4 regions of the Paraburkholderia sp. J69-1 genome follow, and region 2 is predicted to be linked to each of the others. Evidence: predicted binding sites of a transcription regulator. Region 2 holds the regulator's gene; each other region holds the start of a gene.
What was found. Region 2 encodes HrcA, which represses chaperone genes, less so after heat shock. Its sites were predicted from a motif close to TTAGCACTCNNNNNNNNNGAGTGCTAA; they were not measured.
Positions count from the first base shown of each region.

Region 1: U5A67_RS01595 (co-chaperone GroES) is a predicted target of HrcA. The motif match lies at 5,601-5,627, and genes of this name have one in related genera.
Region 3: rpoH (RNA polymerase sigma factor RpoH) is a predicted target of HrcA. The motif match lies at 5,921-5,947, and genes of this name have one in related genera.
Region 4: groES (co-chaperone GroES) is a predicted target of HrcA. The motif match lies at 3,146-3,172, and genes of this name have one in related genera.

Region 1 covers NZ_CAJMZG010000001.1:346,922-354,248, reverse strand. The annotation lists gene U5A67_RS01620 (hypothetical protein) at 1-422, opposite strand, end outside; gene U5A67_RS01615 (rubredoxin) at 811-981, opposite strand; gene U5A67_RS01610 (hydroxymethylpyrimidine/phosphomethylpyrimidine kinase) at 1,320-2,204, shown strand; gene U5A67_RS01605 (glycosyltransferase family 2 protein) at 2,457-3,410, shown strand; gene groL (chaperonin GroEL) at 3,531-5,171, opposite strand; gene U5A67_RS01595 (co-chaperone GroES) at 5,216-5,506, opposite strand; gene U5A67_RS01590 (HAD-IIIC family phosphatase) at 6,055-7,327, opposite strand, start outside.
Region 2 covers NZ_CAJMZG010000001.1:224,074-231,400, forward strand. The annotation lists gene glnE (bifunctional [glutamate--ammonia ligase]-adenylyl-L-tyrosine phosphorylase/[glutamate--ammonia-ligase] adenylyltransferase) at 1-1,382, shown strand, start outside; gene recN (DNA repair protein RecN) at 1,405-3,087, opposite strand; gene U5A67_RS01110 (NAD kinase) at 3,212-4,132, opposite strand; gene hrcA (heat-inducible transcriptional repressor HrcA) at 4,399-5,418, shown strand; gene hemH (ferrochelatase) at 5,633-6,700, shown strand; gene U5A67_RS01125 (RNA-binding S4 domain-containing protein) at 6,754-7,161, shown strand; gene U5A67_RS01130 (hypothetical protein) at 7,133-7,294, opposite strand.
Region 3 covers NZ_CAJMZG010000001.1:28,669-35,995, forward strand. The annotation lists gene nagE (N-acetylglucosamine-specific PTS transporter subunit IIBC) at 1-1,439, shown strand, start outside; gene cydB (cytochrome d ubiquinol oxidase subunit II) at 1,521-2,657, opposite strand; gene U5A67_RS00170 (cytochrome ubiquinol oxidase subunit I) at 2,689-4,275, opposite strand; gene cydP (cytochrome oxidase putative small subunit CydP) at 4,265-4,543, opposite strand; gene rpoH (RNA polymerase sigma factor RpoH) at 4,924-5,865, opposite strand; gene U5A67_RS00185 (nuclear transport factor 2 family protein) at 6,483-6,866, shown strand; gene leuA (2-isopropylmalate synthase) at 7,016-7,327, opposite strand, start outside.
Region 4 covers NZ_CAJMZG010000024.1:112,172-119,498, forward strand. The annotation lists gene U5A67_RS33355 (rhodanese homology domain-containing protein) at 1-121, opposite strand, end outside; gene U5A67_RS33360 (cysteine dioxygenase) at 118-726, opposite strand; gene U5A67_RS33365 (class II aldolase/adducin family protein) at 726-1,565, opposite strand; gene U5A67_RS33370 (LLM class flavin-dependent oxidoreductase) at 1,602-2,678, opposite strand; gene U5A67_RS33375 (hypothetical protein) at 2,911-3,060, shown strand; gene groES (co-chaperone GroES) at 3,202-3,492, shown strand; gene groL (chaperonin GroEL) at 3,526-5,160, shown strand; gene U5A67_RS33390 (SDR family oxidoreductase) at 5,534-6,343, shown strand; gene U5A67_RS33395 (TetR family transcriptional regulator C-terminal domain-containing protein) at 6,340-6,999, shown strand; gene U5A67_RS33400 (PDR/VanB family oxidoreductase) at 7,214-7,327, shown strand, end outside.

The sequences.
Region 1 (7,327 bases), 120 kb from region 2:
ACAAGCTTGCGCTGGCGCGCGTAGAGCGTCGTCGAACAGGCCAGTTCGCGCAGATTGTGGCGTTCGAGCGCGGCGCAAAGTTCGGTCAAGGCATCGCGAAACGCCTCGCGGATCGCGCCTTCGTCCGGCAAATCGTGGTCCTGCGCAGGCCGCGGCGGCATGCCGGGCGGCGGCGGCGTAGGCACGTATGCCGCAAGCGCCAGCGGCGAGGCGAGCAACAACGTGTCGGCGAAGCGCGCAGCGGCCAGCCAGCCCGCGTCGCGCAGCGTGCGCGCCGCCTGACGCAGCGGTCTTGCGACGTCGCGCTGCTCGTCGAGCGCTTGGCCGGCATTGGCGAGCGCAGCATGCGCGAACGGCACGTGGCCACCACGCGGATTGGGCAGCGCTTCGAAACGGGCGTCTGACGTTGAATGAGGGGTCATGATGCTAAGGCAGCGCCGGGGACGGTTGCGAACGATTGCGAACAGTTGCGAACGGCTGCAGGCGGACCTGCGCGATAACGGGCATCAACGTCCGACAATGACAGATTTCGCATCGTCGAGCCGCGCAGCCGGCCGGCAGCGGTGGCGGAAAGCGCCATTACACCTTCGGCTTGCGCGCTTGACTTGCGCGCTAGAGACACCGGCAGGTCGACGAGCAGCAATTCGCGCGCCTCGCCTGCAGCGGTGGCTGCGTAAAGTCGCGGAAATCTTGCCGCCTGAACCGCAACAAGAATGCAGCAACAACAAAAGTACGCGACACGTTCGCAATGCCGACGCGGCGGCGAACGGGCTTACGCCCCGCGCCGCTGCGGCACGATCGAGGCCAGCCTCAGATCTGGACCATCTCGAAGTCTTCCTTGCGCGCGCCGCATTCGGGGCAGGTCCAGTTGATGGGCACATCTTCCCAGCGCGTGCCGGGCGCAATGCCTTCGTCTGGCAAACCGGCTTCTTCGTCGTAGATCCAGCCGCAGATCAGACACATCCAGCTTTTATATTCCATTCTTATACCGCGTCGAAAAGTCCAAAAAACCGCGCGCCCCGGGCCCAGAATGGAGCGGACGCAGACGGTCGGGAAAATTGCCAGGTACCGGCCAGACGATGATTCCGCACCGGCCAGGTAATAAGAGCCATGATGGTACCGTGTTGCCGTTTTTATGCCTAGCAAGCTTGCCAGGGACAACGCGCTTCCCTGGCGCCGGATCAAGCGAAAAATCCCTCATCCCACCGGCCATCCGTCCCCCGCTACGCCCGACAGACGGCATAATCGAAGCGATAGCAACGCCATAGCAACAGACAAGCAGCCGCAACGAGCCAACCCTTCTTTTCCCGTCCACGTCCATGCCCGGCGACACCCCTCCCATCGTCCTTACCTTCGGCCTTACCGATCCGACCGGCGGCAGCGGCCTGCAAGCCGACTTGCTCACGCTCGCGAGCATGGGCTGCCACGGCGTCAGCGTGCTCACGGGCTACACCGTGCGCGACTCGGCAGGCTGTGACGAAGTCACCGGCCTCGATCCCGAGACCGTCGCCAGCCAGGCGCGCATGCTGCTCGAAGACATGCCCGTGGCGGCCTTCAAGGTCGGCGCCGGCGCGCGCGCGGAAGTGGTCAGCGCGATCGCCGAAGTCGTCGCCGATTACGACGAAGTGCCGCTCGTGCTCGCGCCCGACTTCACGCTCGACGACGAACACGTGCTGGCCGCCGATGAACTGCGCGAAACCGTCACCGATCTGCTGGTGCCGCAAACCACCCTGCTGGTCGCCGATGTCTCCGTGCTGCTAGCGCTCGCGCAACCCGACGGCGACTCAGAGCCGCCGGGCATCGACGCCGCGATCTCGCAACTGCTCGCGACCGGCTGCGAATACATTCTGGCGCTGGAGACGGGTTCGCATCGTCTGGTGAACACGCTCTACAGCGAGGAAGGCCAGGTACGCCAGGATCTCTGGGACCGCACCAACCAGCCGATGCTCGGCGTCACCGACACGCTCGGCTCCGCAATCGCCGCGCTGCTCGCGAACGGTCAGGAACCGCCCGAAGCGGTGCGCGAGGCGCAGGAATATCTCTATCAGGCCGTGCAGAGCGCGTTCCGCCCCGGCATGGGCGCGTGGATGCCCGACCGCTTCTTCTGGGCACGCAGCAACGACGACGAGGATGCGGACGACGCCTCCGGCGACGATGCAGGCGATGCTGGCAAGACCCCGCCAGGCGGCGAAGCGCGACACTGATTGCGGCACTGGGCGAACGAGGCGCGGGCGTCAAGCCCACGCCTCACGTGTTGCGCGGGGGCAGCGCGGATCATTACAAAGAATTACTGGCGCTATACTCCCGCCCTCCAGATAAACATAACGCCGCCCGCGCCGCGCCAAAGCCACACTCGCGCTAGCCCCGCGCGATAGATTGCGATAATCCGCGAGACCGCGCGGTAGCACGCAAGGGCCACTCGCGGCCACGGGCGCACCCCAATACACCGCTACCCCATGTCCCGCACACTTCTGTCGCTGGTCGTACCGTTCTACAACGAGGAAGACTCGATCCCGGTCTTCTTCGCGCAGGTCATTCCCGCGCTCGAAGCCATCGACACGGTCGACTTCGAAATCGTCTGCGTCAACGACGGCAGCAAGGACCGCACGCTGCCGCTGCTCGTGAACGCCACTCAAATCGACGCGCGCGTGCGCGCGATCGATCTCTCGCGCAACTTTGGCAAGGAAGCCGCGCTGTCGGCCGGTCTCGTCGAAGCACGCGGCGATATCGTCGTTCCCTTCGACGCCGATCTGCAAGACCCGCCCGAAGTCATCGCCCAGCTGGTGAGCAAATGGCGCGAAGGTTTCGACGTCGTGCTCGCCAAGCGCGCGGACCGCAGCTCGGACAGCTACATGAAGCGCCAGTCGGCCGGCGGTTTCTATCGCCTGCACAACAAACTGGCCGATGTGAAGATTCCCGAGAACGTCGGCGATTTTCGCCTGATGACGCGCGAAGTGGTCGATACGCTGAACGCGCTGCCGGAATCGCGCCGATTCATGAAGGGCTTGTTCGCGTGGGTCGGTTTTCGTACCGCCGAAGTCACCTACGTGCGCCACGCGCGCGTGGCCGGCACGACGAAATTTTCCGGCTGGAAGTTGTGGAATTTTGCGCTCGAAGGCATCACGAGCTTCAGCACCGTGCCCTTGCGCATGTGGACGTATTTCGGCCTGCTGGTGGCCGTGAGCGCATTTCTCTACGCGGCTTATCTTGTGATCCGCACAATGGTGCGCGGCATCGACGTGCCAGGCTATGCGTCGATCTTCGTGTCGCTGCTGTTTTTCAGCGGCGTGCAGATGATCGGCATCGGCGTGATCGGCGAATATATCGGCCGGATTTATCTGGAGTCCAAGCGCAGACCGCTCTATGTAATTCGCCGGCGCTACGGCAACGGCAGCCGCGAAGAAAGCTGAAAAACCCAGACCCGCATTTTCGCGCGTGCATAAAAAAACCCGCATCGCTGCGGGTTTTTTCTTGAGGGACGCCTTTCAGCATCCCTCTGCATTTCAACGTAATCGCGATTAAAACCGCAATTACATGTCCATGCCCATGCCGCCCATGCCGCCGGGCATGCCGCCGGGCATCGGTGCATCTTCCTTCGCGACTTCAACCACGGCTGCGTCCGTCGTCAGGAGCAGGCCAGCGACCGAAGCTGCGTTTTGCAGTGCCGTGCGCGTCACCTTCGTCGGGTCGACCACGCCTGCTTCGACCATGTCGACGTACTCGCCCGTCGCTGCGTTGTAGCCGTAGTTGCCCGAACCCTGAGCAACTGCTGCCACGACGACCGACGCTTCTTCGCCACCGTTGGTGACGATCTGGCGCAGCGGCTCTTCCATTGCGCGCAGGACGATCTTGATACCTGCGTCCTGGTCTGCGTTGGCGCCCTTCAGGCCCGTCACAGCAACGCGAGCACGGATCAGTGCCACGCCGCCGCCCGGGACGATGCCTTCTTCAACGGCAGCGCGGGTTGCGTGCAGCGCGTCTTCCACGCGTGCCTTCTTTTCCTTCATTTCGACTTCGGTCGCAGCGCCAACCTTGATCACTGCAACGCCGCCTGCCAGCTTGGCAACGCGCTCTTGCAGCTTTTCACGGTCGTAGTCCGACGTCGCTTCTTCGATCTGCGTGCGGATTTGCTTGACGCGCGCTTCGATGCTTGCGGCTTCGCCTGCACCGTCGATGATCGTCGTGTTTTCCTTGCCCACTTCGATGCGCTTCGCTTGACCGAGTTCGTTCAGCGTTGCCTTTTCGAGCGTCAGGCCGGTTTCTTCCGCGACGACTTGACCGCCGGTCAGGATCGCGATGTCTTCCAGCATGGCCTTGCGGCGGTCGCCGAAGCCCGGAGCCTTGACAGCAACCGTCTTCAGGATGCCACGGATGTTGTTGACGACCAGCGTAGCCAGGGCTTCGCCTTCGACGTCTTCAGCGATGATCAGCAGCGGACGGCCAGCCTTCGCGACTTGTTCCAGGATCGGCAGCAGATCGCGGATGTTCGAGATCTTCTTGTCGAACAGCAGGACAAACGGGTTGTCCAGAACGGCGACTTGCTTGTCCGGGTTGTTGATGAAGTACGGCGACAGGTAGCCGCGGTCGAACTGCATACCTTCGACGACTTCGAGTTCGTCTTGCAGCGACTTGCCGTCTTCAACGGTGATGACGCCTTCCTTGCCGACCTTGTCCATCGCTTCAGCGATACGGTCGCCGATCGACGAATCGCTGTTCGCCGAGATCGAGCCGACTTGCGCGATTTCCTTGTTGGTCGTGCAGGGCTTGCTCAGCTTGCGCAGTTCTTCGATTGCCGAAGCAACTGCCTTGTCGATGCCGCGCTTCAGGTCCATCGGGTTCATGCCCGATGCGACGTACTTCATGCCTTCGCGAACGATCGATTGCGCGAGGACGGTTGCCGTCGTCGTGCCGTCGCCTGCGTTGTCGCTGGTCTTGGAAGCGACTTCCTTGACCATTTGCGCGCCCATGTTCTGGAGCTTGTCTTTCAGCTCGATTTCCTTCGCGACCGAGACACCGTCCTTGGTGACCGTCGGGCCGCCGAACGAGCGCTCGAGGACCACGTTGCGGCCCTTCGGACCCAGCGTGACCTTCACTGCGTTGGCGAGAATGTTCACGCCTTCAACCATCTTGGAACGGGCGGAATCGCCGAACACGACGTCTTTAGCTGCCATCTTCTAACTCCTTGAATTCTTGATGAATGTGCGGTGGGCTGAACTTACTTCTGCACCACGGCCATGATGTCTTCTTCGCGCATCACGAGCAGTTCGCTGCCATCGACCTTGACGGTCTGGCCAGCGTACTTGCCGAACAGGACGCGATCGCCGACCTTGACGTCGAGTGCGATCAGGGAGCCCTTGTCGTCACGCTTGCCCGGGCCCGTGGCCAGGACTTCACCTTGATCCGGCTTTTCTGCCGCTGCGTCCGGGATCACGATGCCCGAAGCGGTCTTGGTTTCTTGATCCAGGCGCTTAACGATCACGCGATCATGCAAAGGACGAAGGTTCATGGATAGATCCTCTCTCTTGATTGGGACTTGAAGAGACTCAAGAAAACCTGGTTGGCGAAGCTGCCAGCCAGAGATGTTTGTACACCGAGCGTTGTTAGCACTCTCATGTGGTGAGTGCTAATTATATGGACGCGTAGTGACAAATTCAAGAACGGGGGAGCGAGGAAAATGTGAATACCCAGAACGAGCCTTCCGACGGCCGGCCGGCGAGCACCTAGGCGCACGCAATCTTTTCATTTTTCTTTTAAAAACAGGGAGTTACATCACTAATACAGGCCACGACCAGAAAAAAATGGCGTGATTTCATGGCCAGCGCGACGACGTAATCACACTCGCCGCGTAATCGGAAGGAAAAAAACCTGGGGAAATTCCTGAGATCGATCGATATTAGGGCTCGATCGTTGAGGATGGACCACGCGGAAGTCAGGTCGTCGGCGCTAGAGACCGCAGCGAATGTGCTAGTGAGGGTGATGTGCCTGAGCGAAGAGATACCGCTGCAATGAACAGCGATCAAACCCTCGCCCTGGCATCTGTAACGAAAGTGTCTCCTAGATTTTGACCGGCGGAAACTCCGGCGTTCCAAGGTTTTCGATCTCGATGTAGCGCGGCGGCTCATTTGCCGTGCGCGTGTACAAGCCATCCTTGGTTTTCGCGAAACCAATCCGTTCGAAGTAATCGTGACAGGTCGCATTCCTGCCGGTGTCGATGAGTTCGGCCGTCACCTCGCTACGCGACTTGAGCGCCAGGCGCGTCGCAACCGCACCCACTACCAGTTCCGCGCCCAACCCAAATACACGGCACGACAACACCACCTGAACGATACTGCTACCTTTGATCAGACAGACTGAGATAATGCCGTTGTCGATCAGTTTGTCGCGCAACGACGAAACGACGCAATACCCGCCTTGGCGCAGGAAAGCCTCGAACTCCGACTTTTCCCATCGTTTGCCCGTCGTATTGAACTGATTCGTCTTGTTGATCAGTTCGAAGGCACGATCGAAATACTTGGATCGCGGACTCTCGATCAGGAAAAACGACTGACGCAGTTTGAGCGAGGCAAGCCACTCTTCGCGCGAAACACTGCTCTGCACATCTGCTTGGCTCTCGCGCTGCGAGATGGCGCGCACCAGCTCGGTCCGCCGCGAAGACTCTTCGCTCACAAAAGGCACCTGCGTTTCAGACGAACGCAGAACGATGCGCCTCCAGTCATAGTGATTACCGCCAAGGCAGCGTATTTCCGGAATTGCGGCTTTCACCTCGGACAATTCGCGATCGTTGTCGTCGATAAAAACGCAGTTCGCCGGCAGCAAATTGACTTCCTTGAGAATCTCGCGGATGTTTTGCGATTTCGGCTGCCAGTTAATACGTACGCTGGCGAAATCATCCAATGTGATCGCGCCGCGCCAGATTGCGTTGAACCGCTCAATGGTTGGTGCTTCGTCATTCTTGCTGCAGATGGCCAACAGACCGCCCCGCTTCTTGAAGAACAGCAAGGCTTCAGCGAGCCCGACGGGCCAGCCTTCGATGCGCTGGTCCACGCCCATGCTTTCGCCTTCCGCGGCAACACCGCGCCACATGGTGTCGTCCAGGTCGACGACAATCAGCTTGACCGGATCTCGCTGCTTCGCGACCTTGTAGATGGTTTCGATTCTGGAAAGCAGCAAAAGCGTATATTCGCGCGCCGCGACTTCATAGGTGAGCATATTGCCGATCGCTTTCGGTGCGTTCAGCCGGTTTGCGTCAAGCTTGAAATCCCAATCGTTGATGAAAGAAGCGTGCGTGCTACTGGCCAGCACGTCGTCCTGCAAGTGGCGGCGTCCA
Region 2 (7,327 bases):
TGCTCGCGCGTCTGCGCGGCTTGTGGCAATCGTCGCGTTACACCGGGTTGCCGGAAAAGAGCCGCGAGCGCTTCGACAGCGTCGCCAAACGCGCGCTCGAAGCCGCGCGCACGCTGGAGCCGCGCGAGCGGCGCGGCGACACGCTCGCGCGCATGTTCGACCTGCTCGAAGCGGTGATCCGGCGCGGCGCCTATCTCGCGCTGCTGACCGAATACCCGGACGCGCTCAACCGCGTGCTCAAGGTGCTGGGCGCGTCGCGCTGGGCGGCGGGCTATCTGATCCGCCATCCGCAACTGCTCGACGAACTGCTCGACGACGAAGCGATTTCCTCGCCGTTCGACTGGCCCGAGTTCTCGCGTCTGCTGCGTGCGCGCATGAGCGCCGCCGCCGATGTCGAGCAGCAGATGGACCTGCTGCGTCACGCGCACCAGGCCGAAGTGTTCCGCATTCTGCTCAACGACCTGGCCGGGCGGCTGTCGGTCGAACACGTGAGCGACCGGCTTTCCGAACTCGCCGATGCGGTGCTCGACGTCACCATCGAAACCGTCTGGAAGCAGTTTTCGAAGCGACATCGCGACGTGCCGCGCTTTGCGGCGATCGCCTACGGCAAGCTGGGCGGCAAGGAGCTGGGCTACGCGTCGGACCTCGACATCATCTTCCTCTATGACGACGAGGACGATCGCGCCGCCGAAATCTACGCGGCCTTCGCGCGCCGCCTGATCACCTGGCTGACCACGGCGACGGGCGCGGGCACGCTGTTCGACATCGATCTGCGGCTGCGGCCCAATGGCGAATCGGGCCTGCTCGTGACCGATCTCGGCTCGTTCCGCCGCTATCAGTTGCGCGAAGGCGATGCGGCCAATACGGCGTGGGTCTGGGAGCACCAGGCGCTGACGCGCGCGCGCTTTTCGGCGGGCGATGCGGCCATCGGCAATGCCTTCGAGGCGATTCGCGTGCAGGTGCTGACGACGCCGCGCGATGCGGCGCCGCTTGCGCAGGAGATCGTCGAGATGCGTCAGCGCGTGCAGGAGGGGCATCCGAATCGCACGGCGCTATTCGATCTCAAGCACGATCGCGGCGGTATGGTCGATATCGAGTTCACGGTGCAGTACTGGGTGCTGCTGCACGCGGCGCAGGACCCGGAGCTGATCCGCAATACCGGCAATATTGCGCTGGTGCGCGAAGTGTCGCGCTTCGGGCTGATGAGCGAGGAAGAAGCCGATACGATCGGCGCGGCGTACCGGCTGTACCGGAAGCTGCAGCATCAACTGCGGCTCGACGGCATGGAGACGGCGCGCGTCGACCCGGCGCGTGTGGAGCGCGAGCGCGAGGTCGTGCTGGCGCTGTGGAAGCGGGTGTTCGGGGAGCGGGGCGGGGAGTGAGGGCGTTGGCGGACGCTGAACCTCAAGCCGCCAGCATCTCCTTCGCATGCCGCCGCGTGGTGGCGGTGATTTCCAGCCCGCCGAGCATGCGGGCGACTTCCTCGACGCGGCCGGTTTTATCGAGCGGCGTGACCGCCGACACCGTGCCGCCATTGCCGTCGCCGGCTTTCGCCACCTGGAAGTGCTGATCGCCGCGCGCGGCCACCTGCGGCAAGTGCGTGACGCACAGCACCTGGCGCGCCTGCCCGAGTTGATGCAGCAGACGCCCGACCACTTCGGCGACGCCGCCGCCAATGCCCGTATCCACTTCGTCGAAGATCAGCGTGGGCGTGGGGCTCGCGGCGCTCGCGATCACGGCGAGCGCAAGGCTGATCCGCGCGAGTTCGCCGCCCGAGGCGATCTTCGCGAGCGGGCGCAGCGGCACGCCCGCGTGGCCCGCGACGCGGAACTCGATCTGCTCCAGACCGTGCGCGCCGCCGACCGGTTCGCCGTTGCCGCTATTGCCGCCGAGCGGCACCAGCGCGACTTCGAAGCTGCCGCCCGCCATCGACAATTCCTGCATGCCTTGCGTGACCGCCGCGCCGAGTGCCTGTGCGGCGCCGGCACGCGCCTTGGATAGCTTGCGTGCTTCGACGAGATAGGCTTCGTTGGCCTTATCGGCGGCTGCGCGCAAGGCGTCGAGATCCGATGCGGCGTCGAGCAGCGCCAGTTGCTGGCGGCGCGAGGCATGTTCGGTGGGCAGCGCTTCCGGCTGCAAACGGAATTTGCGCGATGCCGAATGCAGCGCGTCGAGGCGCTTTTCGACCTGCGCGAGCCGGTTCGGATCGAGTTCGAGCCGCTGCGCGTAATGCGAGAGCGAGTAGGCCGCTTCCTGAAGCTGGATCGTGGCCGGTTCGAGTGCGGCAAGCGCGTCGCCGAGCGCGCCATCGACTTCGGCCAGATCGCGCAGCTTCGAGACGATCGAATTCAACTGCGAAATCATCGCTTCGTCCGATTCCGACAACGCCACCAGCGCGCCTTGCACGCCCTCGATCAGGTTCGCCGAATTCGACAGGCGCGTGTGCTCCGCGCTCACTTCTTCCCATTCGCCGGGCTGCGGCGAGAGTTTGTCCAGTTCGGCCAGTTGCCAGGCGAGGCGTTCGCGTTCGAGTTGCAGTTCGCGGTCGCGCGACTGGGCAGTTTGCACCGCGTAGCGCGCGTCGCGGGCATCGCGCCAGACGCGCGTCACGCGCGCAGCCAGTTCGGTCAGGCCCGCGTGCGTGTCGAACAGTTCGCGCTGCGAGTCCGGGCGCATCAGCAACTGGTGCGCGTGCTGGCCGTGAATATCGACCAGCCGTTCGCCGATGTCGCGCAGTTGCGCGAGCGTGGCCGGCGTGCCGTTGATGAAGGCGCGCGAGCGGCCGTTGCTGTCGACCACGCGGCGCAGGATCACGCCGTTTTCGCCATCGCTGTTGGCGAGCGCCTGCTCGTCGAGCCAGGCCGCCACGTGCGGCGGCGCGTCGAATTCGGCGGTGATGTCGGCGCGGCTCTCGCCCGTGCGCACGACGCCAGCATCGGCGCGCGCACCGAGCGCGAGCGCCAGGGCGTCGATAAGAATCGACTTGCCCGCGCCGGTTTCGCCGGAAAACACGGTGAAGCCGCTGTCGAATTCGAGGTCGAGCGCGGCGACGATCACGAAGTCGCGAATCGAGAGATGACGGAGCATGGCGTCTTGAATCTGGCGGATGGCGATGGCGCCGGTTCGATGTTCTGGTTGATCGCGGCTGCGCGCACGGTTCGCCGTCATACGCACTACGGCCCGGCGCGCGATCCGCGAATCGGGGAGTGCGTCAGTCCTGCGGCTCGCTCGACAGATTCTGCAGTGCGGGCGGCTCGTTCCAGTGCAGTTTCTGACGCAGCGTCCGGTAATAGCTGTAGCCGACCGGATGCAGGAAGGGCACGGTATGGCGCGAGCGGCGCACTTCGATCACGTCGTTGAGTTCGACGGCCGTGAACGACTGCATGTCGAAGTTCACGTTGACGTCGCGGCCCGCGACGATCTGGATGCTCACCTTGCAGTCGTCGGGCAGCACGATCGGGCGGTTCGAGAGCGCATGCGGCGCGATCGGCACGAGCACGATGCCTTGCAGTTGCGGATGCAGGATCGGCCCCTGCGACGACAGCGCATAGGCCGTCGAGCCCGTGGGCGTGGCGACGATCAGGCCGTCCGAGCGCTGGTTGTACATGAAACGGCCGTCCACGTGCACGCGCAGTTCCGCCATGCCCGAAAAGCCGCTGCGGTTCACGACCACGTCGTTGAAGGCGAGCGCGTGGTAGATCGGGTCGCCGTCACGCATGATGCGCGATTCGAGCAGCGAACGCTCCTCGCGCTCGAAGCTGCCCGCGAGCAGTTGCGGCACGACTTCCTGCATGTCGGAGAACGGGATGTCGGTGATAAAGCCCAGCCGCCCGTGGTTGATGCCGATCAGCGGCGTGCGGTAGGGCGCGAGCTGGCGGCCGATGCCGAGCATCGTGCCGTCGCCGCCGAGCACCACGGCGACATCCGCGCGCGCGCCGATTTCGGCGATCTGCAACGCGGGATAGCCTGCGACGCCGATCTCCTGGGCGGTCTGTGCTTCGAACACAACTTCGAAGCCGCGCTGCGAGATGGTCTGGGCGAGCGCCGTCAGCGGCTCGCCGATGCCTTGCGTATTGCTGCGCCCAACGAGCGCAACCGTTTTGAACTGGCTCTGGATCTTCTGGATCTGCATGCCGGCATTACACCATAGTCAGTGCATGAAAAGAACCTGGGAACCGCGCTCCCGCCCAACCGGGGCGGGCCAGCGGCTGATTTTCAGGCGCGCTGCGCATAAGGCGGTGACACGGCGTTGACATCCGCATGACCCGCGGATGACGGCGAAGCGCACCGCATCGCTCCTGCAAAAGCCTGCGCGCGCCCCATCCGGCGGCGCCTTGCACGTGAGGGCGTGCACCCCCGACTCGCCGCCAACCCGGCATTAGGCTAGAATTTTCAGTCATGCTAGATCCCCGCGCACAAACCCTCCTCAAAACGCTGATCGAGCGATATATCGCCGAAGGTCAGCCGGTTGGCTCGCGCACGCTGTCGCGATTCTCCGGCCTCGAACTGAGCCCGGCGACGATCCGCAACGTGATGTCGGACCTGGAGGAGCTGGGACTCGTTTCCAGCCCGCACACCTCGGCCGGGCGCGTGCCTACGCCGCGCGGCTATCGTCTGTTCGTCGACACCATGCTCACCGTCGAGCCCTCGGCCGACGAAGACGCCCTCACGCGCGCGGTCAAGACCACGCTGCGCCCCGGCGAGCCGCAGAAGGTGGTGGCGGCGGCAGCCAGCGTGCTGTCGAACCTTTCGCAGTTCGCGGGCGTGGTGCTCACGCCGCGCCGCAGCCACGTGTTCAAGCAGATCGAGTTCATGCGCCTGTCGGACAAGCGCATCTTGCTGATCATCGTCACGCCCGAAGGCGACGTGCAGAACCGCATCATGGCGACGCAGCGCGACTTCACGCCTTCCGAGCTGATCGAAGCTTCGAATTACATCAACGCGCATTTCGCGGGTCTCTCCTTCGACGATGTGCGCCGCCGCCTGCGCGAGGAAATCGACGCCCTGCGCGGCGACATGACCACCCTCATGCACGCGGCCGTGACCGCCAGTACCGAGGACACCGATACCGGCGAGACCGTGCTGATCTCCGGCGAGCGCAACCTGCTCGAAGTGGCCGATCTTTCGTCGGACATGGCGCGCCTGCGCAAGCTGTTCGACGTGTTCGACCAGAAAACCAGCCTGCTGCAACTGCTGGACGTGTCCAGCCACGCGCAAGGCGTGCAGATCTTCATCGGCGGCGAATCTCAACTCGTGCCGATCGAGGAAATGAGCGTGGTGACCGCGCCGTACGAAGTCAACGGCAAGATCGTCGGCACGCTGGGCGTGATCGGGCCGACGCGCATGGCCTACAACCGCGTGATTCCGATTGTGGATATCACCGCGCGGCTGCTTTCGCTCACGCTTAGCCAGAACTGACATACCCGCGCTCCTGTCGCTTCCCGGTTTGCCGTCGCGTTTCCCCTCACCGCCTGCCAGCATGATCGCCCGAAGCGGCGCGCCGCGCCATTGGCCGAATGGCCAGCGTGCGGGTTCGCGCCGCAAGCGCGCTCAGTTGGCCATCGGCGTGGCCGCTATAATGCGCACTTGTGCAACCGTTGCCGCGCCCCGCGCGTGGCGTCTCTGATCGCCTATGCGTTTCGACCTGGAGCGGCCCCTGCAGTCCGCTGTTGCGCATCGTGTCGCGGTGCTGCTGATCAATCTGGGCACGCCAGACGCGCCCACGCCGCGCGCCGTGCGCCGCTATCTCGCGCAGTTTCTGTCCGATCCGCGCGTGGTCGAGATTCCTGCGCCCATCTGGCAGGTGATCCTGCGCGCGCTGATTCTGCCGCTGCGCGGCCGTTCGTCGGCGAAGAAATATGCGGCGGTCTGGACGCCCGAAGGCTCGCCGCTGCGCGTGCACACGCAAAAGCAGACCGACGGCCTGCGCCATCTGTTGCACATCAACGATTACACCGTGCTCGTCGATTACGCGATGCGCTACGGCACGCCCGACATCCCCGCGATGCTCAATCAGCTCAAGCTCGCGGGCGCCGAGCGCATCCTGCTCGTGCCGATGTATCCGCAGTATTCGGCGTCGACCACGGCCACCGCTTTCGACGCCGCTTTTGCTGCACTGCGGCGTATGCGCAACCAGCCGGAAATCCGCACGGTGCGTGCGTATCACGACCATCCGGCCTATATCGGCGCGCTGGCGGCTCAGGTGCAGCAGTACTGGCAGGCGCATGGCCGGCCCGATTTCGCGTCCGGCGACCGCCTCGTGCTCAGCTTCCATGGCGTGCCGAGCCGCACGCTCGATCTCGGCGATCCGTATCACGACCAATGCCAGCAGACCGCTTCGCTGCTCATGCATGCGCTGGGTCTCTCGACGGTCGAATGCCGCGTGACGTTCCAGTCGCGCTTCGGCAAGGCGCAATGGCTGCAGCCCTACACGGCGCCCACGCTCAAGGAATTGGGGCAGGGCGGCGTGCGTCGCGCCGATGTGTTTTGTCCCGGTTTTACGGCCGATTGCCTCGAAACCATCGAGGAAATCGGCATGGAAGTGCGCGACGAATTCCTGCACGGCGGCGGCAAGGAATTCCATCGGATTCCGTGCCTGAACAACTCGCCCGCGTGGATTTCAGCGCTGGGAGAGATCGTTGCGCAGAACCTGCAAGGCTGGCCGGTGCAGGCGCCGGCGCATGCGGGCGCGGTGGCCTGATCGAGTCGCAAGACACCGGGTCCAGCACGAGGATTGTCAGCAGAGCGTCACGTATGAACTACAAGATTTCCACCGAACCCGGCGCGCGTCTGCGCATCGACAAATGGCTGTGGGCGGCGCGCTTTTTCAAGACACGCTCGCTGGCGACGGACGCCGTCGGCAAGGGCCATGTGCGCATTGGCGGCGAAGCCGTGAAGGCGTCGAAGGACGTGCGCGTGGGGGATCGTGTCGAAATCGAGATCGATCACGTGCGATGGGAAGTGGATGTGCTGGGAATCTGCGACGTCCGCGGCCCGGCGAGCATCGCGCAGTCGCTTTATGCGGAAACAGAGGAAGGCCGCACGAGGCGCGCGGCCGAACAGGAGAGGCGCAGGATCTTTCGCGAGCCGGCCTCCGCGTTGCACGGCAGGCCGACCAAGCGCGACCGGCGCACTATCGACAAACTTTCGCGTGAGGATTGAAGAGCGCTTCCATGGTGGCGTGCGCGCTCCCGTATTCCGTGGTGTTGTCGTTCACGGCGCCGGACATGCAGATGGTGGTGGTTCCGGCGATGAGTACCAGAGCGACCACCGAGATGGCAAAGGTCAGTTTCACGGTACTCCCCAAGGGATCGCTGCAAAACGGCCA
Region 3 (7,327 bases), 200 kb from region 2:
TGGCCGGTGTCGTCGCGGGCATGTTGTACAACCGCTTCAAGGACATCAAGCTGCCCGAGTTCCTGGCGTTCTTCGGCGGCAAACGCTTCGTGCCGATCATCACCGGGCTCGTGTGTCTGTTGCTGGGCGTGATATTCGGCTATGCGTGGGGACCGGTGCAGGCCGTGATCGATACGGCCGGGCACTGGCTCACCACGGCGGGCGCGATCGGCACCTTCGTCTATGGTCTGCTGAACCGTCTGTTGCTGGTGACGGGCCTGCACCACATTCTCAATTCGCTCGTGTGGTTCGTGTTCGGCACCTTCACGCCGGCGGGCGGCGCACCGGTCACGGGCGACCTGCATCGCTTCTTCGCAGGCGACCCCAGCGCGGGCGGCTTCATGGCCGGCTTCTTCCCGGTGATGATGTTCGGCCTGCCGGCCGCATGTCTGGCGATGCTGCACGAAGCGCCGAAGGACAAGCGCGCGATGGTCGGCGGCCTGCTGCTGTCGATGGCGCTCACGTCGTTCCTCACGGGCGTGACCGAGCCGATCGAGTTCACCTTCATGTTCCTCGCGCCGGTGCTGTACGGCATCCACGCGGTGCTCACGGGGCTGTCGCTGGCGATCTGCTCGCTGCTGAACATCAAGCTCGGCTTCACGTTCTCGGCGGGCGCGATCGACTACTTCCTGAACTACGGTCTGTCGACGCATGGCTGGGAAGCGATTCCGCTCGGCCTCGTCTACGCGGTCGTGTATTACGGGCTGTTCCGCTTCTTCATCCGCCGGTTCAATCTGCCGACGCCGGGCCGTGAAGCATCGGCGGGCGACACGGAAATCGCGGCGTCGATGTCGGGCGTGGCGGCGGGCGGTGCCGCATCGGCTTCGCGTGCGGCGCGTTATATCGATGCGCTCGGCGGCGCGGCCAACCTCAAGGTGGTCGATGCGTGCACGACGCGTCTGCGTCTGAACGTGGTGGACCCGGCGCATGTTTCCGAACCGGCGCTCAAGGCGATTGGCGCGCGTGGCGTGCTCAAGCGCGGCGGCGAAAGCGTGCAGGTCATCATCGGGCCGGAAGCGGACATCATCGCCGATGAGATTCGTCGTGAGATTGCGAGTGGGCGTCCTGCGGCTGCGGTCGCTGCGTCGGCCGCGCCTGTGGCCAGCGCCGTGAAGGCAGCACCGGTTGTCGCGGCGGCCGAAGCTGCGGCGGCCGATGCCGGTCCGCTCGATCCCGATCCCTCGCGCTGGCTCGCGGTGCTGGGCGGCGCGGCGAACATCGTGTCGCTCGATGCCGTGGCGTCGACGCGTCTGCGCGTGATCGTGCGCGATCCTTCCGCGGTCGATCGTGCGCGGCTCGGTGCGCTGGATGTGGTGTGGGTGTCGGCGGATACGCTGCACATCGTCGTGGGCAGCGCGGCGTCGCGCTACGCTCAGGCGCTCTCGCTGCAATCGGCTTAAAGATCGGCTTGACGTTCTGCAAGCTCATGAAAAAACCGGCGCCTGGCGCCGGTTTTTTTGTCTCCGCGATGGATTCGGAAATCAGTACAGCGAATTGCGCTTGTCCTCGATCGCCTCGACCGTCACCTTGCCGCGCATGATGCGATACGCCCAGGTCGTATAAGCGAGCACGATCGGCAGGAAGATGATCACGGCGACCAGCATGATTTCCAGCGTCGTCTTGCTCGATGTGGCATCCCACACCGTCAGGCTCGAACGCGGATCGAGCGACGACGGCATGATGAATGGAAACATCGAGAATCCCGCCGTCAGAATCACGCCGATGATCAGCAGCGAAGTGCCCAGGAACGCGGTTTTCTCCAGCCGCGAACCGGCCACCGCGAAGGCGATCACGCCGCCCAGAATGCCGAGGATCGGCGCGATGGCCATCCACGGATACTGCACATAGTTGCTGATCCACAATCCCGTGCCGGGCTCCACGCTCTTCAATAGCGGATTGGCGACCGAATCGTAGGGCGCAGGATTGGTGATCACGAAGCCGCCGATCAGCGTCGCCACCAGCGCGCCCGCCACGATAAATAGCAGTACCGCGATGCCCGCCGTGATGCGCAGCGCCTTCGACGCGCGCGCGGCCACGATGCCGTCGCTTTTCATCTTCACGAACGCCGCGCCGTGTGCGGTGAGCATGGTGAGACTCACGAGCCCGCAGATCAGCGCGAACGGATTGAGCAGCGCCCAGAAGCTGCCGTAGTAGGTCACGCGCAGGTCGCTGTCGTACTGGAACGGCACGCCTTGCAGCAGGTTGCCGAACGCCACGCCAAACACCAGCGCCGGCACGAAGCCGCCGATAAACAGCGCCCAGTCCCACGCGCCGCGCCATTTCGGGTTGTCGCGCTTGCCGCGATAGTCGAAGCCCACGGGCCGGAAAAACAGCGCGAACAGCACGAGCAGCATCGCGAAGTAAAAGCCCGAAAACGACGCCGCATACACGAGCGGCCAGGCCGCGAACATCGCGCCGCCCGCGGTGATCAGCCAGACCTGATTGCCTTCCCAGGTCGCGCCCACCGTGTTGATGACGATGCGGCGCTCCGAATCCGTTTTGCCGATGAAGGGCAGCAGCACGGCCGCGCCCATGTCGAAGCCGTCGGTGAGCGAGAAGCCGATCAACAGCACGCCGATCAGCACCCACCAGATCACTTTGAGCGTTGCGTAGTCCATGGTGTGGTTCCTTAAAGGGCGATGGCGTGGGTCAGGCGACGCGGTTGTCGCTCGTCACCGTGGCGGTGCGCTCGTGGAAATAACGGCCCGTATGCAGCGCGGACGGCCCGAGGCGCGCGTACTTGAACATCAGCGTGATCTCGATGACGAATAGCGCCGTGTAGAACACCACGAAGCCCGCGAGGCTCAGCCACACATCGCCGGGCGCGAGGCTCGAGGCGGAAAGATGCGTCGGCAGCACCTCGGCGATGGTCCACGGCTGGCGGCCCATTTCCGCGACCACCCAGCCGAACTCGGCGGCGAGCCACGGCAGCGGAATCGCCCAGACGACCCAGCGCAGGAACCAGCGCCGGTTGTCCTGCAGCAGCGAGCGCTGCGCGCAGAACCAGAACGCCAGCACGAAGGTCAGCAGGAGCAGCATGCCCAGACCGACCATCACGCGGAACGACCAGAACACCGGCGCGACCGGCGGAATCGAGTGATTCGCGGCCGTCTTGATCTGCTCGGGCGTGGCATCGACGACATTCGGCGCGAACTGCTTCACGAGCAGGCCGTAGCCGAGGTCGGCCTTGTGCGCTTCGAACACGGCGCGGGTGTCGTTATCGGCGCTGCCGTCTTTCATCTTTTGCAGCGCGGCGTAGGCGAGCATGCCGTTCTGGATACGCACTTCGGCGCGGCCCATCAGATCGCGCAGACCGATCACCGGTTCGTCGATCGAGCGCGTCGCAATGATGCCCATGAGATACGGAATGCGGATCGCGTAGTCGGTGCGCTGTTCCTTCTGGTTAGGGATGCCGAACAGCGTGAAGGGCGCGGGCGCCGGAGCAGTGTCCCATTCGGCCTCGATCGCGGCGAGCTTGATCTGCTGCACTTCGCCGGTGCGGTAACCCGATTCGTCGCCGAGCACGATCACGCAGAGCGTCGATGCCAGTCCGAAACCCGCGGCGATGGCAAACGAGCGTAACGCGAATTCGGTATCGCGGCGGCGCAGCAGATACCAGGAGGAAATGCCCAGCACGAACATCGACGCCGTCACATAACCGGCCGACACCGTATGCACGAACTTCACCTGCGCGACCGGATTGAAGATCACCTGGAACAGACTGGTGAGTTCCATGCGCATGGTTTCGTAGTTAAACGAAGCTCCCACCGGGTTCTGCATCCAGCCGTTGGCGATCAGAATCCACAGCGCGGAAAGGTTCGAGCCCAGCGCGACAAAGAACGTGGTGATCAGATGGCCGCCCTTCGTCATGCGGTTCCAGCCGAAGAAGAACAGGCCGACGAACGTCGATTCGAGGAAGAACGCGGCCAGACCTTCCACCGCGAGCGGCACGCCGAAAATATCGCCGACGTAATGCGAGTAGTACGACCAGTTGGTGCCGAACTGGAACTCCATCGTCAGGCCGGTGGTGACGCCCATCACGAAGTTGATCGCGAAGAGCTTGCCCCAGAACTGCGTCATGTCCTTGTAGATCTGCTTGCCGGTCATCACGTAGACCGATTCCATGATCACGAGCAGCCACGAAAGACCCAGCGTGAGCGGGACGAACAGGAAGTGATAGAGCGCCGTGACGCCGAACTGCAGGCGCGAGAGATCTACAGTTTCGCTAATGGGCATGGTGGTCCCCCTGGTGCGCTTGCGGCGGAGTCGACTCGGGCGGCACGGGCACGGAAAGAATCGCCTGTGCGACTTCCGCGGGCCGCATCGACATGTTTTCGGCTTGCGGATGATTGAAGAATGCGTACTTCAGCGCCATCAGCAGCGCGAGCTTGAAGATCAGGACGAGCACGATGTCGCGCGCGAAGGTCGGGCCGCGCGCCCAACGAAGCACGCGCGCGCCCAACTCCGTGGGCATACGGCGGGACTGGCCGGAAGTGGAAAGCATGGCGACGGATGGCTCCTTCCTGTGTCCTGTTTCCGGAGCGCCGGCGCTGGTTGTCAGCGTCGCGAACGCTCGCTTCTCCCTTTTTTATCGATGATTCGTTTGCTAACTACTACGGACTGCTAAGGCATTGCGTGCAGATGTTATAGGTCAGATTGACAGGGTCGAATGCAAAACTGCGCGACACCTTTACCGCTGCCTTCCTTGGATAGGGCGGCATCATCTCGAAAATATCTTATGAGGGAACGCAAAACGACGGCGCGAAGTTGTACGTCGCGTTGTCCGTGCGCGCAAAAAGAAAAAGCCCCGCTCGCAGTGAGCGGGGCTTGTATGTGGCGAAGCCTGGCGCGGGAGGTGAGTCTTAAGACCCGCGCCGTTGTCGATCAGGCATATTCGGCCAGTGCCGTGCGCATCTTCTTCATCGCGCTTGCCTCGATCTGGCGGATACGCTCGGCCGACACGCCGAATTCGTCGGCCAGTTCGTGCAGCGTCGAGCCGCCCGAACCGTCGTCTTCGACGTTCAGCCAGCGCGCTTCGATAATGCGGCGGCTGCGCGCATCGAGCGCTTCCAGTGCGCTGGCGATGCCGTCCGACTGCAGACGGTCGCGCGAACGGGCGGCGAGCACGGCGCTCGGCTCGTTGTGCGAATCGGCCAGCCAGGCGATCGGCGCGAAGGATTCTTCGCCGTCGTCGTTCTGGCCTTCCAGCGCGATGTCGGCACCCGACAGACGCGTTTCCATCTCGACGACTTCTTCGCGCTTGACGTTCAGTTCCTGCGCGAGGCCTTCGATCTCTTCCGGCGTGAACGACTGCAGGCCCTGCTTGTGGCTACGCAGGTTGAAGAACAGCTTGCGCTGCGCCTTGGTCGTGGCGACCTTCACCATGCGCCAGTTGCGCAGGATGTATTCATGGATTTCGGCCTTGATCCAGTGCATGGCGTACGACACGAGTCGAACGTTCTGCTCCGGGTCGAAGCGCTTCACGGCCTTCATCAGGCCGATGTTGCCTTCCTGGATCAGGTCGGCGTGCGGCAGGCCGTAGCCGAGATAATTGCGCGCAATCGAGACGACGAGACGCAGGTGCGAAAGCACCAGGCGGCGCGCGCCTTCAAGATTGTTTTGCTCGCGGAACTCGGTCGCGAACTGGCGCTCCTCTTGCGGCGTCAACATCGGGATCCGGTTCACGGCCTGAATGTAGGCGTCGATGTTGCCCAGCTGGCCGGGCAGCATGGAAGCGTTCGCGAGCGCCAGTACACCCGAACCCCCGGCCTTGGCCGACGACGGGCTAAGCATATTCGGAAGGGTCATGGTCATTGCGTTGCTCACGTAGCGAACTCCTCAGGAATCTTGCAAAAGTCAGACAGCGACTCCACGGTGGATGTTAGCACTCTGAATCAGTGAGTGCTAATTACTTGGAGTCTGTAGGGGCTTCATGGTTCCACTGATGCTATCGAAAACTTGTATCAATAGATTTCAGCGAAACGCTGGCAGGCAAGCTGCACGGGGCCTGCGGCCCGGACGGGTCCGCGCACATCGGCGGGCCGAAGAAAGACTCTAGAACTGGACCGCTTCCACACCGGAAACGGAGGAGAAAAAGGGCTGGAATAGCGCTGCTTCGGAATAATGTTTGCCACGATTCTTATCGTAGCGAGCAGTTCTTAATCTGGTCTTAAACGGCGTTTAAGCGGGTCAGAAGAAGGGCAGGCATTGTGATTCCTGAGCACGATCAATAGACATCGGAATTATCTGAAAGTGCTCGGCTGCGGCATTGGAGCGCGCATTCACGTAGCGCGTGTGCGCTTGCCCACTTATATAAGGGCGCTGCCTTTGATCGCAAGTATCCATGCGCGAAATCCTGGTATAAATTTCAGCCAGGCGCGTGGGGTAAATCTTAGGTGTGAGTAGGCGGAGTCAGGCTGGCTCGCACGCAAGGGGCTCGAGCAATGGCGGCGAAAGTAATCGATGCGATTCGCGGACTGGAGCGCGAGCGGTTCCGCGCGATGGTGGATGGCGACGGCTCGTCGCTGGACCAGCTTCTTTCCGATAGCGCGACCTTCGTGCATACGAACGGCAAGCGCGAAACCAAGCAGCAGTTTATCGACGCGATTACGGCGGGGCGCCGCCGCTATCGCCAGATCGAGATCCAGTCGCAGGACGTGCTGCCGGTGGGCACCGAGACCTGTCTGATCTCGGGCCGCGCGCTCATCGAGATGGAAGCCAACAATGGCGCGCTGCTTTATCCGATTGCCTATACCGCGATCCAGACCCAGGAGGATGGCCACTGGCGTCTGCTCGCGTGGCAGGCGACGCGTTGTGCTCTCGAGTGACGACCGGTAAGTCCACTCGCCGATTCCGCACGTTAAGTGGATCGGGCGCACGCCAGCGGCCCGTTATGCCGCTGGCGCTCAACGGCGCCGCCTTCCTGACTGCTGATACTGCTTCTAAAACTGGCTAAATCCGTCGATCAGGATCAGGCTCAAGCCGCGACGCGGCGGTCGATGTCCTGCCACGCCGCGCGATTGACCGCGCTGACGATGGCGGCGGCGACGGCATGCGCCGCGTCGTCCGCGACCCCTACGCCGTGACGCAGCGTCTGGCCGCCCACGCGGGCGCCCACGAACACCGCGGTGCCGCCTTGCGCCGTGCGCGCGGTTTCATACGACGTGATCTCGATACTTTCGCCGGCCGCTGCGGCAATCGCGGTCGCCACGGCCTGTGCGTGCGTTTCGTCGATCTGCGCGGCGGTGGGCGTCGCCACATCGCGACCCTCGAAGCGCACACGTCCCGC
Region 4 (7,327 bases), on a different contig from region 2:
CGAACAGCGGATGGCTTTGCGCGTGCGTATCTTCTTCGCGTACGTCGAGCAGGGCGATTTCGCGGCGGGCGAGCAGGGCGTCGCGCACGTCCTGATACGAGCGCGTGGGAAATGACTTCATGAGGCGATGGATTCCTTGCTGAGATCCCAGAGATTCGGGAGGACGTCGTTCGAATAGCCGGAAATAAAGGGCTTCGGCGCGCCATTGGCGGGGTAGGTCGAGCGCTGGATCGCGCCGATGTTGCCGCCATAGACGTGGACGCTGATCGACACCTGGTCGTCGTACGCGTTGCGCACACGATGGATGTCGCCGATGGTGGGCGAGACCGCTTCCACCGCGCCACGTCCGAGGCGCGTTTCGGGGCCGTGTGGGTGCAGCACGCCGTCGGCGCCGCGCACATAAGGCTGGGCATATTCCGCGCCGCGCAGTACGCCAATGAGGCCCCAGACCGTATGATCGTGCACCGGCGTCTGTTGCCCCGGCCCCCAGACGAAACTGACTACGGAGAAGCGCTGGCGCGCGTCGGCGTGCAGCAGATATTGCTGATAGCGCTCGCGCGAGGGCACGGCGTAGGCGTCGGGCAGCCAGTCGTCCTCGCTTACGAGTTCGCGCAGTGCATCGAGGCCGCGCGCAATCAGTTCGGATTCCTGCGAAAATCCGCGCGACGGCCGATCGACCAGTTCCGCAATGGTGCCGACGAAGCGGCGCAGTTTGTGGAGCGCCATCAGTCGAGCAACTCCCGTTCGCGCTCGACGAGGCCTGCGTAAAGGCTGTCAAATGCATGGCGCGCGCTGCCCGGTCGGCCCACCTGGTCATGCGTGAGCGTGGCGGTGGGATGCTCGATGGGCTGGGGCTTGCCAGCAGCTTCGGCCAGCAGTTGCGCATGGCAGGCGTTGTCCAGCGCGATGTACCACCATGCCGCGGCTTCGACACTTGGCCCCGCTGTGAGGATGCCGTGGTTCTTCAGAATGACCGCCTTGCGCTTGCCGAGCGCATGCGCAATGCGAGCGCCTTCGTCGGTGTCCAGCACCACGCCGCGAAAGTCGTCGAACAGCGCATGATCCTCGTAGAACGAGCAGGCATCCTGGGTGAGCGGATCGAGCGTGCGGCCTAGCGTAGACCACGCCTTGCCGTAAAGCGAATGCGTGTGCGCGGCGGCAACAACATCGGGACGCGCTTCGTGAATCGCCGCGTGGATCGCGAAAGCAGCCTGATTTACGGGGCCTTCGCCCACGACGATCTCGCCGTGGCGGTTCACCAGCAGCAGATCGGACACGCGGATGCGGCCGAAATGCAGGCCGAGCGGGTTGACCCAGAAGTGATCGTGCCATTCGGGGTCGCGCGCCGTGATGTGGCCCGCCAAACCCTGATCGAAGCCGAAGCGCGCGAACAGCCGGAACGCGCCGGCCAGGCGAGCCTGGCGATGACGCCGTTCTTCGGCGACCGTGCGCGCGGGTTCTGCGTCGTCGTCGAACCAGAACTTGCGGATAGGGGCGTGCCGGAAGTCCGCCGGTGCGGCGTCGCTGGCTTGATTGCTGCGGGAATGGGTGAGGATCGCGCTCATGTCGTTCCTTGTTTTCGGGGGCGTTTTTTGCAGCGTTCAGGCGGCGGCTCGCACGTCGCCAGTGAGTTCGCGCGTGGCGGGAATCAGCATGCGGCCGTAGTCGACTGCATCTTCCAGCGGATCGAAACCGCGAATCAGGAACGTGGTGACACCAATCGCATGATATTCGGCAAGCGTCTGTGCGACCTGTTCCGGCGTACCCACCAGCGCGGTCGAATTCGATCGGCCGCCGATCTCCTTCGCCACCGCGGTCCACAAACGGTCGTCCGCACGCACGCCGTCACCGGCTGCGCCCAGCAGGCGACGCGCCCCTTCGCTTTCGAGCGGGCCGCCCTTGACGAGACCTTGGGCCGCGCGCAGGCGGCGCGTCTCGTTGAGGATGTGCTCCGCGCGCTCCCACGCGGCTTTTTCGGTATCGGCGAGGATCGGCCGGAACGAGACGGAGAATCGCAACTCGCGGCCGTGTTTCGCGGCTTCGGCGCGCACGCGGGCGATCAGGTCGGCCACGCCCTGTTTCGATTCGCCCCACAGCGCGTACACGTCGGCATGCTTGCCGGCAACCGGGAGCGCCGCCGGCGATGCACCGCCGAAATAGATCGGCACATGCGGCTGCTGCCGCGGCTTGACTTCCGAGAACGCCTGCTCGAAGCGATAAAAGCGGCCTTCGTGGTCGAATGGCTTGTCTTCGGTCCAGACGCGCTTGAGCACCTGGAGGTATTCGTCGGTGCGCGCGTAGCGTTCGTCGTGGCTCAGGAAATCGCCGTCGCGGCGCTGGTCTACATCGCTGCCGCCTGAGATGAAATGCACCGCCAGGCGGCCACCGGAAAAGTGATCGAGCGTGGCTAGCTGACGCGCGGCCAGCGTGGGGGCCACGAAACCGGGACGATGCGCGAGCATGAAATGTACGCGCGAGGTGACGCTTGCGGCGTACGCGATCGTGAGCGCGGCATCGGGGCTGCTCGAGCTATGCGGCACCAGGATGCGATCGAAACCCGCGCGTTCGTGCGTCTGGGCGAAATCGCGAACGTAATCGATGTCGATGGCGGGGCCCGTCGCCTGGTGGGTCTCCGACACCTTGCGCTGCTGGATCATCCCGATGAATTCGATGCTCATGATGGCTCCTGTTAATAGATCGCTATGGGGCGCAGCCTAGCATTTGTTCATGCGAACTTTAAATATTGATTGAATATAAATATTCCTTATTGGCATCATGTGGCGGGCAGGATCGCGGCGTATCTGCGTTATTGTCAATTCGATCGTGATGACGTCGCGTGATGTGGTGGGGGCGATTTGCCGGGCATCCAGACATGCTTGCGAGCGCGACCGATCCTCTCCGGACGCGTGAATGGCCGCCCGCTGGCTGGATGCCAGACAGCGCCGCGATCTGCCGTCTGCCCGACGACGTGCCAATGTCCAGCGTATCCGCCGCCGCGCTGCCGCCTGGGTCTCGAATATCAAGTCGGACATAAGCGGCGAAATCAGCTCGGAACACTGATATCGAATGCCATAAGTTCGATCATATCGTTGTGCCAATCCGTTATTGGAGCACACAGAAACATCTTTCTATACTCGGCTTTTCATCAGCACTTGCATGAGGCGAGTGCCAGTCATTACCCAATATGCCAAGGAAGACGCCATGAGCCTGCGCCCATTGCACGATCGCGTGATCGTCAAACGCCTCGACCAGGAGACCCGCACCGCATCGGGAATCGTGATTCCCGATAGCGCCGCTGAAAAACCGGACCAGGGCGAAGTGATCGCCGTGGGGCCGGGCCGCCGCGACAACGATGGCCGCCGCATCGCCACCGACCTGAATATCGGCGACCGCGTGCTGTTCGGAAAATATGCTGGCCAGACCGTGAAAGTCGATGGCAACGAACTGCTGGTGCTGCGCGAAGAGGATATCGTCGCTGTCGTGAATCAATAAATCCCGCTTGAACGCCTGAAAGAGAAAACCATCATGGCATCCAAAGACATTGTATTTGGCGATATCGCCCGCACGAAACTGATCGAAGGTGTGAATATTCTCGCCGACGCCGTCAAAGTCACGCTCGGTCCCAAGGGCCGCAACGTCGTGCTCGAGCGTAGCTTCGGCGCGCCTGTTGTGACTAAGGACGGCGTGTCGGTGGCGAAGGAAGTGGAGCTTGCCGACAAGCTGCAAAACATCGGCGCGCAGATCGTCAAGGAAGTGGCCTCGAAAACCAGCGACGCCGCTGGTGACGGAACGACCACCGCAACGGTACTCGCTCAGGCGATCGTGCGCGAGGGACAGAAATATGTGGCGGCAGGTTTGAATCCGCTTGATCTGAAGCGCGGCATTGACAAGGCGGTCACGATCGCCATCGAGGAACTGAAAAAGATCAGCAAACCCACCACCACGAGCAAGGAAATCGCCCAGGTCGCGACCATCTCCGCAAATGGCGAAGAATCGATCGGCCAGCGTATTGCTGAGGCGATCGATCGCGTGGGCAAGGAAGGCGTGATCACCGTTGAAGACGGCAAGTCGCTCGCCGACGAACTCGACGTCGTGGAAGGGCTGCAGTTCGACCGCGGCTATCTATCGCCGTACTTCATCAACAATCAGGACAAGCAGATTGCAGAACTCGACAATCCGTTCATCCTGCTGTTCGACAAGAAGATCTCGAATATCCGCGATCTGCTGCCGGTGCTGGAGCAGGTGGCCAAGGCGGGGCGTCCGCTGCTTTTGATCGCAGAGGATATCGAGGGCGAGGCGCTTGCGACACTCGTCGTCAACAATATTCGCGGCGTGCTCAAGACAGTGGCGGTGAAGGCGCCGGGCTTTGGTGATCGCCGCAAGGCGCTGCTCGAAGATATTGCGATTCTCACGGGCGGACAGGTTATCGCCGAAGAAACCGGCCTCACGCTCGAAAAGGCCACGCTCGCAGAACTGGGCCAGGCCAAGCGTATTGAAGTGGGCAAAGAGAACACCACAGTGATCGACGGTGCTGGGGAGGCAGTCGCCATCCAGGCGCGCGTGAAGCAGATTCGTCTGCAGATCGAGGAAGCGACCTCCGATTACGACCGCGAAAAGTTGCAGGAGCGCGTAGCCAAGCTGGCTGGCGGCGTGGCCGTCATCAAGGTGGGCGGAGCGACCGAAATCGAGGTAAAGGAGAAGAAAGATCGCGTCGACGATGCGTTGCACGCAACGCGCGCGGCTGTGGAAGAGGGCATTGTGCCGGGCGGCGGCGTCGCGCTGATCCGCGTGCGCCAGGCGATTCTCGATCTGAAGGGCGCCAACGCAGACCAGACGGCCGGCGTGAAGATCGTGCTACGCGCACTGGAAGAACCGCTGCGCCAGATCGTGACCAATGCGGGCGAAGAGGCGAGCGTGGTGGCAGCAAAGGTCTCGGAAGGAGCGGGTAACTTCGGCTACGACGCGGCGACGGGGCAATACGGCGACCTGGTGGAAAAGGGCGTGCTAGATCCGACCAAGGTGACGCGCACGGCCCTGCAGAATGCGGCTTCGGTAGCAGGGTTGCTGCTGACGACCGATGCGACGGTCTATGAGCCGCCGAAGGCCGCGGCCCAGGGCGCGCCAGTTGGCGGACCCGGCGGCCCGGAGCTTGGATTCTGAGCGCTGCCGCAGCGGTAGCAGAACGCGGCGCACGCCTCGGTTGACCGGTGTCGCCGAGGTCTAGCGCGTGCGCTGGTAACGGCCCCACGCCGATCTATCTCCATGTTGCCGTGGAAATGTGCGAGGTCGTCGAGGTGATGAACGCTCGAGGTTTGCCCTCGATGCGCTGACTCAGATGGGATTCAAGGGGCGTCGGTTGTGCTTGAGCGAAATCGGAACAGGCGGAATTGCTAACGCAGCAAAGTCAGTGAAAACTAGTGTTCCGTCCCAGAAATAACTTTGCATAGCCGGGCCACCTTCTGAATGATCGAATCGGCGCTCGGGGTCCAGTCCACCGACCAACGCCCTGGTACTGTGTGTCGACGGCGTAGCGCTGGCAAATCGAGGCGCGGCCGTGGCGATTATCTCTTCACAAAGCGAACACGAGGCGCTGGCGACCAGGGAATCGATTTCCGGGAGCGGTGGCCGGGCCATCGCGCTGAAAGCGGATGTCGCAGAAGAATCTGACGTGCAAGCGATGACACTCGCTGTTGCTGACGCTTTTGATGGGATTGACTATCTGATCAACAATGCCGGCACTACCCGACAGCTTCGCTTTGAGGATATGGATGCCATTTCCAGCGACATTTGGGACGCGCTCATCGCAGTCAATGTGAAAGGGACGTTTCATTGCTGTCGGGCCGCTGCACCTTACCTCAGAAGGCGTCCCGGCAGTGCCATCGTCAACATTGGCAGCATAGCCGGCGAAACCGGTTGTGGGTCTTCACTGCCGTACGCGGTATCCAAATCAGCCGTTCACGGACTCACCAGATCACTCGCGCGTGCGCTGGCTCCAGCGATCCGGGTCAATTGCGTGACGCCCGGCGCAGTCGCAACAAGATGGTGGGCAGGGAATGAGGAAAAAATGCGAATGTTAGCGGGAAGTCTGGCCTTGCAACGGGTCTCCACTCCGCAGGACATTGCCGAAACGGCGTTGATGCTGCTTAAGGCAGAATCGATGACAGGGCAGATCATAAAAGTGGAAAATGGCCAGACGCTGAACTCGCGGAACCGTCGTTGTGAGGGTACGGGCGCGCGTAAATCCGGCCCGCTACCAGAGGGTCGGCGCTTGCCAGCTACAATAGACGCCCAATCAATGGCGGTGCGATCCCGCATCTGCGTGATGCTCACGTTCACTACATGACTAAGACCACGAGGCCGGACAAAGCGCGCCAGAGCCGCACCGAAGTAATGAACACCATTCGCCGCGCGGCCATTTCGGAGTTCAGCCAGCACGGTTTCGCGGGCGCTTCGACCCAGGCGATTGCGGAACGCGCGGGGCTCACCAAGTCGTCGCTCCATTACTACATTGCCGACAAGGAATCGCTCTACGCCGAAGTACTCGGCGACCTGATGGCAAGCTGGGCGCGGCTGTTCGAATTCGAGGGCGAGTCGGACGAGCCCGCCGAAATCCTCGCGCAATACATCCGCGAGAAGCTCAAGTTCACGTTCAAGAATCCCGAGCTTTCGCGTATTTTCACGACCGAACTGCTGAGCGGCGGTCATCGTCTCGCGCAGTTCTGGCCCGACGCGATTGCCAGCACGAACCGCAAGGTCGCGATGATCGAGGGCTGGGTGAAGCAAGGGCGCATCCGCACGCTCGACGCGCGCCTGCTCATCATGCACATGTGGGCGATGACCCAGTATTACGCCGACTACGCGATGCAGGCGGAGAAGATGCTGGACACCTCGCTGCGCTCCCGCAAGACCCAGGAGCACGTGCTCGAAGAACTCGTCGGCTTCGTGCTCGCGGGCTGCGGCATTGCCCGCGAGCACGCCGAAACGCCTGCTTCAAAATAGGGCGATGTCCCTGATCTGGCGCGCGGTGCCCCCGTCGGGTGCGCGCCAGAGTCGCTCTCGCAGAGCGGCCCGCACGCTCCGCCGCACGTCGATTTTCGCCGCAACTTCCCTGTAGCTATGCCTTTCTGGCGCTGCTTGAGCCGGGCCTCAAGCAGCTTGGCATGACCGTTGCTTATTGACCGAATGAACAAACCATTCGGTCAAATAAAAGCTCATGTCCAGCATCGTGCAGCGCCATCCCATCGACGTCGTGGTCACGCAGGCCACGAATCTCACCGGCGAAATCCGGCTGCTGCGCGTTTGCGCGGGCAATGGCACGCCGCTGCCG